One region of the Paenibacillus sp. cl130 genome, then DNA from elsewhere that is predicted to be linked to it. Evidence: predicted binding sites of a transcription regulator. Region 1 holds the regulator's gene; each other region holds the start of a gene.
What was found. The regulator Rex, encoded in region 1, represses fermentation and respiration genes when NADH is low (regulators of the CRP and FNR family bind a similar motif). The targets are predictions, from matches to a motif close to TTGTGAAATATTTCACAA.
Positions count from the first base shown of each region.

Region 2: a site for Rex is predicted at 1,434-1,451, ahead of BM358_RS14640 (formate/nitrite transporter family protein). Genes of this name have one in related genera too.
Region 3: a site for Rex is predicted at 1,820-1,837, ahead of BM358_RS22610 (DoxX family membrane protein). Genes of this name have one in related genera too.

Region 1 covers NZ_FOYG01000002.1:137,781-140,966, reverse strand. The annotation lists gene dinG (ATP-dependent DNA helicase DinG) at 1-1,317, shown strand, start outside; gene BM358_RS06965 (redox-sensing transcriptional repressor Rex) at 1,362-2,015, shown strand; gene BM358_RS06960 (amidohydrolase) at 2,002-3,186, shown strand, end outside.
Region 2 covers NZ_FOYG01000004.1:496,367-499,552, reverse strand. The annotation lists gene BM358_RS14650 (molybdopterin-containing oxidoreductase family protein) at 1-152, opposite strand, end outside; gene BM358_RS14640 (formate/nitrite transporter family protein) at 526-1,359, opposite strand; gene BM358_RS14635 (FAD-dependent oxidoreductase) at 1,748-3,109, opposite strand.
Region 3 covers NZ_FOYG01000010.1:49,186-52,371, forward strand. The annotation lists gene BM358_RS22605 (hypothetical protein) at 59-982, opposite strand; gene BM358_RS22610 (DoxX family membrane protein) at 1,196-1,714, opposite strand; gene BM358_RS22615 (DUF3048 domain-containing protein) at 1,964-3,058, shown strand.

The sequences.
Region 1 (3,186 bases):
GGGCACGAGAAGTCGGCGGATTGGGCTTCAACCATCGACCAGATGTATCCGCTCGTGTTAGAGGTTAAGGAAACTTGGGACCTGCTAAGCGACAAGCTGTTTGGCATGTTGCCAGAGCGAAGCGATGCGACACCGGGTGAAACAGGACAGTTTTCTTCCCGTCTCAAACCTTCGGCCAAGCCTGCAAAGTGGGATCAGGCGGGTGCTTTGGAAAATCAGCTATATGTAACGATGAGCGAAATTTTGCGCAAGGGCGACAAGCTGATGCTGGACGTCAAGGAAGAACATGACGATTATGCGGCAGATAGCCTTATTACAGATATCACGGGTCTGCTCAAGGATTTGGCGGGAATCCGAGAAAATTTGCGCTTTTTTATCCGACTCGATGATGAAACAACCGTATACTGGCTCGAAGCGAGTGGGCAATTCCGTAGTAAATCATTGCAATTTTATGCGGTGCCCGTCGATGTGAGCCGCCAGTTGAAAGAAATGTTTTTTGACAAAAAAAGAAGCATTATTCTGACGTCTGCTACCTTATCGGTAGATAAGTCGTTTCAGTACATGATCGATCAGCTCGGCTTGCAGGAGGCCGCAGATCAAGAGCGGCTGATGACTTCGCAGCTCCCGTCACCCTTTAATTACAGGGATCAGGTGTTGCTGGTCATTCCACGGGATTTCCCAAGCGTGAAGGGCAGTGTAGGAGATGCACACTTTGTAGATATGCTCGTTAGCTCTCTAGGAGCGACTGCTCAGGCGACGCGGGGGAGAATGCTCGTTCTGTTTACTTCCTATCGGATGCTCCGGCAAGTGTATGAGCCGCTCAAAGAGGCCTTAGCATCCAGCGAAATTACTGTGCTGGGACAAGGTGTGGACAGTGGGAGTCGCAGCAAGCTAACCCGCCGTTTTCAGGAAGCCAAAGCTTCTGTATTGCTGGGAACCAGCAGCTTCTGGGAAGGCGTCGATATTCCAGGAAAGGCTCTGACTTGTCTGGCCATTGTTCGCTTGCCGTTTCAACCGCCGAATCACCCGTTGCTGGAGGCAAAAAGCGAGCTGCTTCAGCAGCAGAAGAAGAATCCATTTATGAAGCTGTCTGTACCACAAGCGGTCATTCGCTTCAAACAGGGATTTGGTCGGTTAGTACGTACAGCGAGCGACCACGGGGTCGTTATCGTTTACGATACGCGTGTGATCGAATCCTATTACGGAAAGCACTTTTTGTACTCGTTACCGGGACCAAAAATGGAGCATATGCCATCGGAGCAAATGGTGCCCCGCATCGCCGAATGGCTCCAATCCGCCCCGGAGACAGAGGCATAACGGACGGACACTAAGTATGTTCGTTACAATTAGGGGGAGCAAGTATGAAATCAGATAAAATTTCAGAGGCTGTCGTACGGAGGTTACCCGTATATTTACGTTATCTGAATGCACTTCACAAACGGGAGGTGGCTACGGTCTCTTCTCAAGAGTTGGGACAGAGGCTAGATTTGAACCCGGCCCAAATCCGTAAAGATCTCGCCTATTTTGGAGATTTTGGTCGGAAGGGTATCGGTTATGATGTTTCTTATTTAATTGAGAAAATACGCCATATCCTGAAAATCGACCAGCAAATTAATGTCGTATTGGTCGGTGCGGGTAATCTGGGGCAAGCCCTTTCGAATTATAACGCTTATTTAAAAGACAATATGAAGATTGTAGCAGTATTTGATGCGTTTCCAGATAAGGTAGGGACCAAGATCAATACATTGGTCGTTCAACCGATGGATGAACTGGAAGCCACTGTGAGAGAAAAAAACATTCGAATCGGGATTATTACCGTACCTGATTTTGAAGCACAGCACGTGGCTGACAGGCTTATTGAGAGCGGAATTGGAGCGATTCTGAACTTTGCACCGACTACTCTCAAGGCACCGGCCAACATTCGGATTCATGCCACAGACTTTACAACTGATTTGCTTAGCCTCGCTTATTATTTGGAGGACGGAAAGGAAGAAACACAATATGACAGTGAATAAATGGATGATTAAAAACGGCTCTTTTGCCGTAAATGGATCAGAAGCTGGGGTAGTCCATGGTTTTATGATTGTGGAGGATAGCCGTATTACTTATATTGGCGAAACTTTGCCTGCGGGTGAGGAAGAGACGGAAGCGATCGATGGTAAGGGGCTATTGTTTTTACCTGGTCTGATTAATACTCATGGTCATGCGGCGATGTCTCTGCTGCGTGGGCATGGAGATGACTTGGCACTTCAAGTATGGCTTCAGGAGAAAATGTGGCCTATGGAAGCCAAGTTTACATCTACGGACGTGTACTGGGGTACGTCCTTGTCTGTGCTGGAAATGCTGAAAGGTGGAACAACGACCTTCCTGGATATGTACGATCATATGGATGAGGTGGCTCGTGTAGCTGAAGAGTCAGGTATTCGTGCAAGTCTGATGCGTGGAGCAATTGGACTATGCTCGGAAGAAGAACAGCGAATCAAGCTGGCTGAGGCCGTGACTTTTGCGCGTAACTGGCATGGTAAAGCAGACGGGCGTATTACAACGATGATGTCTCCGCACGCGCCATACACATGTCCACCTGCGTTTATTGAAAAATTCGTACAAGCTGCGCATGATCTGGACTTGCCACTGCATACGCACATGTCTGAGACGATCGCCGAAGTGGAGCAAAACGTACGCGACTACGGTTTGCGTCCAGTTGCACACTTAGATAAGCTTGGCTTTTTCTCCCGTCCTTCGCTTGTTGCCCATGGCGTTCATTTGAACGACGAAGAAATAGCTTTACTGGCTGAACGTGGTGTAGCGGTTTCGCATAATCCTGGTAGCAACTTGAAGCTGGCAAGTGGTGTGGCCAGAGTGCCTGAATTGCTGCGTGCAGGGGTTACTGTTTCTCTCGGAACGGATGGTCCTGCCAGCAATAATAACCTGGATATGTTCGAGGAAATGCGTCTGGCGGCACTTATTCACAAGGGTGTATCCGGTGACCCTACGGCAGTTCCTGCAAGTGAAGCGCTGCGTCTTGCAACAGAATACGGTGCAAAGTCGATTGGTTTAAAAGAAGTAGGAGCGTTGGCAGCGGGCAACAAGGCTGACTTTATCGCGTTGGATCTGAATCAGGCACATTTCTTGCCGCGTACAGATCTTATTTCCCATGCGGTATACTCTGCAAGCGCCAAGGACGTG
Region 2 (3,186 bases), on a different contig from region 1:
TTTTCCTTGTGAAGCAGGAGCCCACACGTATCCGGGCAATCTAACGGGCATACAGCCGGAAAAATACCGTCCTGCTGCTCCGTCATCCGCTGTCCCCTCTGTAAGTCTTGTTGAAGCGTGGCCTCAGGAGGCGCGCTATTGCGATGATCCATAGTGTTGATGCTCCTTTCCGTTACCGTTTCCAAAAATTACACTGATCTTATCATATCCACAGCTTTGGCCTATGGCAAGAGAAGGATTTTCCCACACAGCCGCTCTCCAAAATATTAAAAAAATCCGTCTGCTGCATAGAGCAAAACGGATTTTTTTAAGAATCATAATTTTTTTCGACATCCTGTTTCATCATATCTTACCGAGGGTAAAAGAGATCAAGGCATTATGGGACGAGAGCACACTCATCCTCCATGCCAAATCATGGACCACTCCCAAAAAAATCCGCCATGACAGGTTTCGTTCCCCCGGGCCTGTCATGGCGGATTTGCTTTGTTTATTGCTGTTTAAAGTGCCGTAATTAAGCAGGATCACTCAACGGATTTGATGTGCAACCGAAGAAGTGGTTGGAGATTCATTCACTGGATGTGCGTTGGCTTGAGGCTTTTTTAAATAGGCCAACCAGTAGGCTCCAGCCACAAACAGGCTACCTCCTACCAAATTCCCCAGCCAGACAGGAATGAAGTTCATAACATAATCTGCCCATGAAAAGTGGCCTGCAAAGATAGCCGCCGGAATGAGAAACATATTGGCAACAACGTGCTGAAATCCAATAGCGACAAAGGCCATGGTCGGGAACCAAATCCCCATAATTTTGCCGCCAATTGAGTCTGTGCTATAAGCCAGCCATACAGCCAGTGCTACGAGCCAGTTACATCCTATACCCGATATAAAAGACTGCAAAAAGCTTTCATGTAGCTTATGTCCTGCCATATCCACCACTTTGTCCAGGTAAGGGCCCGTTTCTGTCAAACCCAGCACATGGCCAAAGAAAAATGCAACGAATAACGCACCCGCAAAATTACTGAGCGTAATAATCGCCAAATTACGAAGCATGGCCCCTGTCTTAATCCGTCCTGCCCATCTCGCCAAAGGAACCGCCATCATATTGCCGGTCAGCAATTCTCCGCCGGCGATCAAAACTAATACCAGACCTACAGGGAACACCGCAGCTCCAATAAAGGTGGCAATGCTTCCCCATTCTTTAGGCGCACTTGCAATAACACGTATATCCAGCAAAAACCCGAGTGCAATAAATGCACCTGCCAAAAATCCCAGTACCACCGCCACAGTCCACGGGTTGTTCGCCTTGGCCACTCCTGTTTCCACCGTCTTTTCGGCAATTTGCCCCGGTTTATAGCTCGCCATATGTCCCCGCTCCTTTAATATCTTTTCACTAAAATGTTCTTCTTTCATATTTTATTTAAAATCAGTGATTATGTTTGTGAAAAAAATCACTTTATCAAGCATTAAAAAAACAGCCCTTGGAAAAAGGACTGTCTTTTCTGTATTATTACATCTACTGCGCTACTACGCGCTTTGCATTTAGTTGTATTCTTCCTTTTCAACTGCTCTCAAGAACCAAATAACTCCACCGAGGCCTACCAGCGCTACGACTACAAGAAAAAGGATATAAAACAAATCCATAAGCTACTTACCCCCTAATCCTTATGCTACTCTATATTGTACTATAAGGATTCGTCCATACGTCTCAGATTGTTGACAAACTTATGAACAATGTCACAGACAAACCGAATTATACAGTAACTGGGTTCCGTTCGGATATTGTAGGTAATGCTTGTAAACCTGCTGCGTTCAGGAAATTCCAAGGCTTGTTATAATGCGGCTGGAAGAAGAAATCGACAAAGGCCAACTGGTCAATGGTCATATGATTTTGAATGGCTACGGATAGCGTGTTAATGGATTGCGTCAAATCTACCTTCGACATAATTTGTGCCCCCAAAATTCTCCGTGTCTCCTGCTCATATACCACTTTCAGTAATACCTTTTCGGAGGTTGGCATAAATTCAGGCCGGTAGCTGTCTTCAATGGTTACAGCTTCTACAGTCATGCCTTCGTCCGTTGCCGCCGCTTCCGTCATGCCTGTTCCTGCAATATTGTCTTCGTAAATTTTGATACCCGAAGTTCCTTGGGTTCCCATGTAGGCAATGGTTGGTTGTACCAGATTACGTGCTACCAGCGTACCCATACGAACTGCGTTGGTTGCCAAAGGGATATAAGCCGTTTTGCCTGTCGGATTATAGCGGATTGCACAACTGTCACCTGCTGCAAACACATCCGGGCAGCTACTTTGCATATAGTTATCCACAATGATCGCACCGTTAGGCAACATATCTACCTGACCTTTGAGCAGATCCGTTTGAGGTCGGAAACCGATGCAGAGAATAACAAGCTCTGTTTCATATTCTCCTTTAGAGGTCACGACTTTACTTACCTTACCGTTCGTACCCTCAAAACGACTCACCGTCTCGCCAAGTACCAGCTTAATGCCATGTTCCTTCAGGGAACTTTCAATCCGGTCTGTATACTCATGGTCCAAATACTTATTCAATATACGATCAGCACTGTCGATCAGTGTTACATTTTTACCGTTCATTTGGAACGCTTCTACCAGTTCAACACCAATGTATCCTGCTCCGACGACTGTAATGTTCTGTACGTGCTGGGCTTTCTCAATGATATCATTCGAATGATTATAGTTTTTACAGAGCAAAATATGATCAAGTTCAATGCCTTCCAGCTTCGGAATAATGGGCCATGATCCTGTAGTCACAATTAATTTATCAAATGTGTCTGTAAATTCTTCACCTGTTTGGAGATTACGTGCATGCAGCGTCTTGCCTGCCGTATCCACACTCGTTACCTCATGAAGCATCTTGGTCTCTACACCCAAGTCAGCCAGTTGATCTGGAGACGAATAAAACAGTCCGTGCGGATCTTTGACGACACCACCTACGTACAGAGCAATACCACAAGATAAGAATGAAATATTATCATTACGCTCATAAACGGTAATTTCGGCATCTGGATAACATTTAGCTGTATTGACGATAGCTGCCGTGCCTGCGTGTGTACATCCGATAACTGCTACTTTCATGTTAAATTCCTCCTTGGTGTGTGGGCATAAAATGTATAATAATTGTGAATAGTTTCACGTAAACGGCTCGTTAGCGT
Region 3 (3,186 bases), on a different contig from region 1:
TTCCGAATCCACATGGTGTGTGGGAATGGAAGTTCTTTTGTGTATTTTGCGTTTTTGATTAATTAGAAGGCACGTTCTTTTTAAGCCAAGTGGATACCTGCGTAGTACGCTGATCTCCATTTTGATCCAACAGTGTCATAAATGCTTTCAGCTTTTGAATGTAGGTACTCTTCGAATCCATATTACGTTGAACGACGAATTGATACCCTTTTTTCGCATTCGGATGAATCTTCCCGGTATCATAATCAAATAATGGCGTATTGTTCGTGCCATAGAAAGTATAGAAGAAGTACAGATCGTGCAATTTTTTTATAGCTTGTGTACGGTTGGAATGAGGATATTGGTTTAAAAATGCCTCCTGTGCCAGCACTCGTCCGGCTAACTGTTGATAGCCGATACGGAGCGCGGCATCCTTGGTAGCCGCCTGTCCGGATTCCATCGCCATGATGTCAATATAGCTGCGGATATCTGTCGTGGTGTGCTTCCCGAAGACTTTATATTTTTCATAGTTGATGACTGGGTAGTACATGCCTTCTGCAGTTTCAAGTTTGTAGCCGGCATCTCTTGTTTGAGTTAGCAACTTTTTCAGGTTCACATCGCTTGAACGGATGATTACATTTGTGAACGAATCACCGGGTTTATAGATTTGATTTATTTTGGTTTGAACAGAGGCCGGGTATAAGGTCTTTGCATAGGAATCCAATTGCTGTTTCTGCGCATTTTCCAGATGAAGCACCATGATGGTAGCTTGAGAGGCTGGAATGGATTGAATATGCTTTTGCAAATAAGTGAATGCCTGAGGTAGCTTGTCGGGTTGGCGTAGTAGCTGCTCGAAGGTCTTGGAGATAAGTTGTACACTTTCTGCCTGAGATGTCGTAGTAGACGTCGCCGCTTTGACTGATGTCGTATATCCCAATCCCATAGTCTGCACTGTGAAAGTTACGGCTGCGAGCATGAGATAGGCTTTGGTAATTTTTTTCATGATATAACCCTCCATTACGTTCTTTGATGTAACTGTAGTGTATAGGGTAAATGTATCGTGAGCATTCCATGTTGTATCCAACTTGTAAACGTTTGGGGGGATGATGAATCCGATAAAAGAGTTCGAGTTAGAAGGAGCTGAAAGACCTCTTGTGAGCATAACAGCACAAAAAAAATAACCATTACCCGGAGGATAACGGTTATTTTGGGATGTTTAAGCTATTTTTCGACTAGGGTCCGCTGGAAAGGTATCTTTATTTTTACGAAACAGTCCACGCAGGAAGGGCAGTACCCAACGGTCAAAGCCAATTCTTCCGGCATTTGCACCAGCAACTACAAGGAAGATTTCAAACAGCAGGTAGATTGCATTGGTGCTTACTGTACCCGAGAACAGGAACGAGAAGTTCATAACCATAGCCATCAAAGCAGCCAGTGTAGTCAATGTACCGAGAAGCAGGCCAACCCCTACCAAGAACTCACCCAATGGGATCAGGACGTTGAACAAACCTACATTCGGCAGGGCAAAGGCTTCGAGGAACGATCCCCACCAGCCTTGTACAGCGGGATGGTCTCCACCTGTTTTAGCAATGGCCCCCGAGATAAATCCGCCTGCATCGAATCCACCTGTCAGCTTTTCAAGTCCGTGGGTCATCCATTCATACCCTAGATAAACCCGTACTACAGTCAGCAACCACATTGCGACTTTGTTCTCACGTAACCAGCTGTTAAACATTCAAACCACTCCTCTTTCTTAATCTATAATGTTGGTTGTATTTCATTTTGTTGGGGATGATCATCTTTGCTACACCTTTATTGTAGTAGGTTCAGTTACAGTTATTTGTGATAAAAATCACAAAGTCTAAATATTTTTTAAATTTTAATGTCTTCAGATAAGTATTCTATAGATTGGTCATGCTTCAATCAAGACAAAAACAGGAAATAAAGCTTATAATGAGAAAAATAACTAAGTGGAGGGATGAACTTGTCCGGGCCCATTTCCCAACGAAATCATTGGTTGCGTGTGATGGCCTCAGCTCTGTTATGCATGACGCTGATGTCTTGTTCTGCTATGTCCAATACGGGTGAATCTGAATCCGTTCCCCAACTGACCAAGCAAGAAACAGAGAAGGAGGCACTTGAACCGCCGAAGGAGCAGTCTATTCCGGCATTTACAGCTCCGCTCACCGGTCTTCCGGTGGAGCAGCCAGTTTTGGAGCGACCGCTCGCTGTCATGATCAACAATGCTCCGGCTGCACGTCCACAGGCAGGACTTAGCCAGGCAGACATGGTATATGAAGTTCTTGCAGAAGGTGGGATTACCCGTCTGGTCGCTTTTTTCCAAAGTCATGGCGGAGATGTAAAGATCGGACCGGTCCGTAGCATTCGACCGTATTTGATTGAGCTGGGCGAAACCTATGGTGCGTTGCCGATACACGCAGGGGGAAGCACAGATGCCTATGCGATTTTACAGCAGCAGCGGAAGGAACATCTGGATGAGATTTCAAATGGAGGGGCTTACTTCTGGCGAAGCAAAGATCGTCGTCCTCCACATAATTTATACACAGACGTGAACAGACTGCGCAAAGGAAGCGATAGTAAAGGGTATGCCAAGCAGACGGACGTTCCAGTATATTCTTACCTCAAATCCGGTGAAACCCCAGTTATGGTGGACGAGACTGCATCATCTTTACAAATCCGATTTTTGCTTAAAAGCTATCGGGTATCTTATACCTATGATCCAGCGGATCAACAATATAAGCGTTTTGTGAACGAAAAGTCACATGTGGATCAAAATAATAACCAACAGCTCTCAGCAGCCAATGTCATTGTGATGAGCGCTAGACATCGAACGTTGGATGATGTAGGCAGATTAAGTGTTGAGTTGGACGGTAGCGGAGAGGCCATGGTGTTTCAACAAGGACGGTTAATACAGGCTGAGTGGCAACATACACCAGGCGATGCGATTCGTTTTATGAAAAATGGGGTTGAAATCCCGTTAACACCAGGTACATCCTATATACATGTGGTACCTGCAGATACTTCACTAAAGGAACATGTAACCATAGAAGCAAATTAGAAAACGAAATACACCTTTTTAGGGAAAAAATGTCGGATAATGACCTTCCATGTCGGGCAATGTATACGTATATCATGAAATTTGCTTTTACAAACATTACAAAAACATTGATGAGTGTGATAAGATAG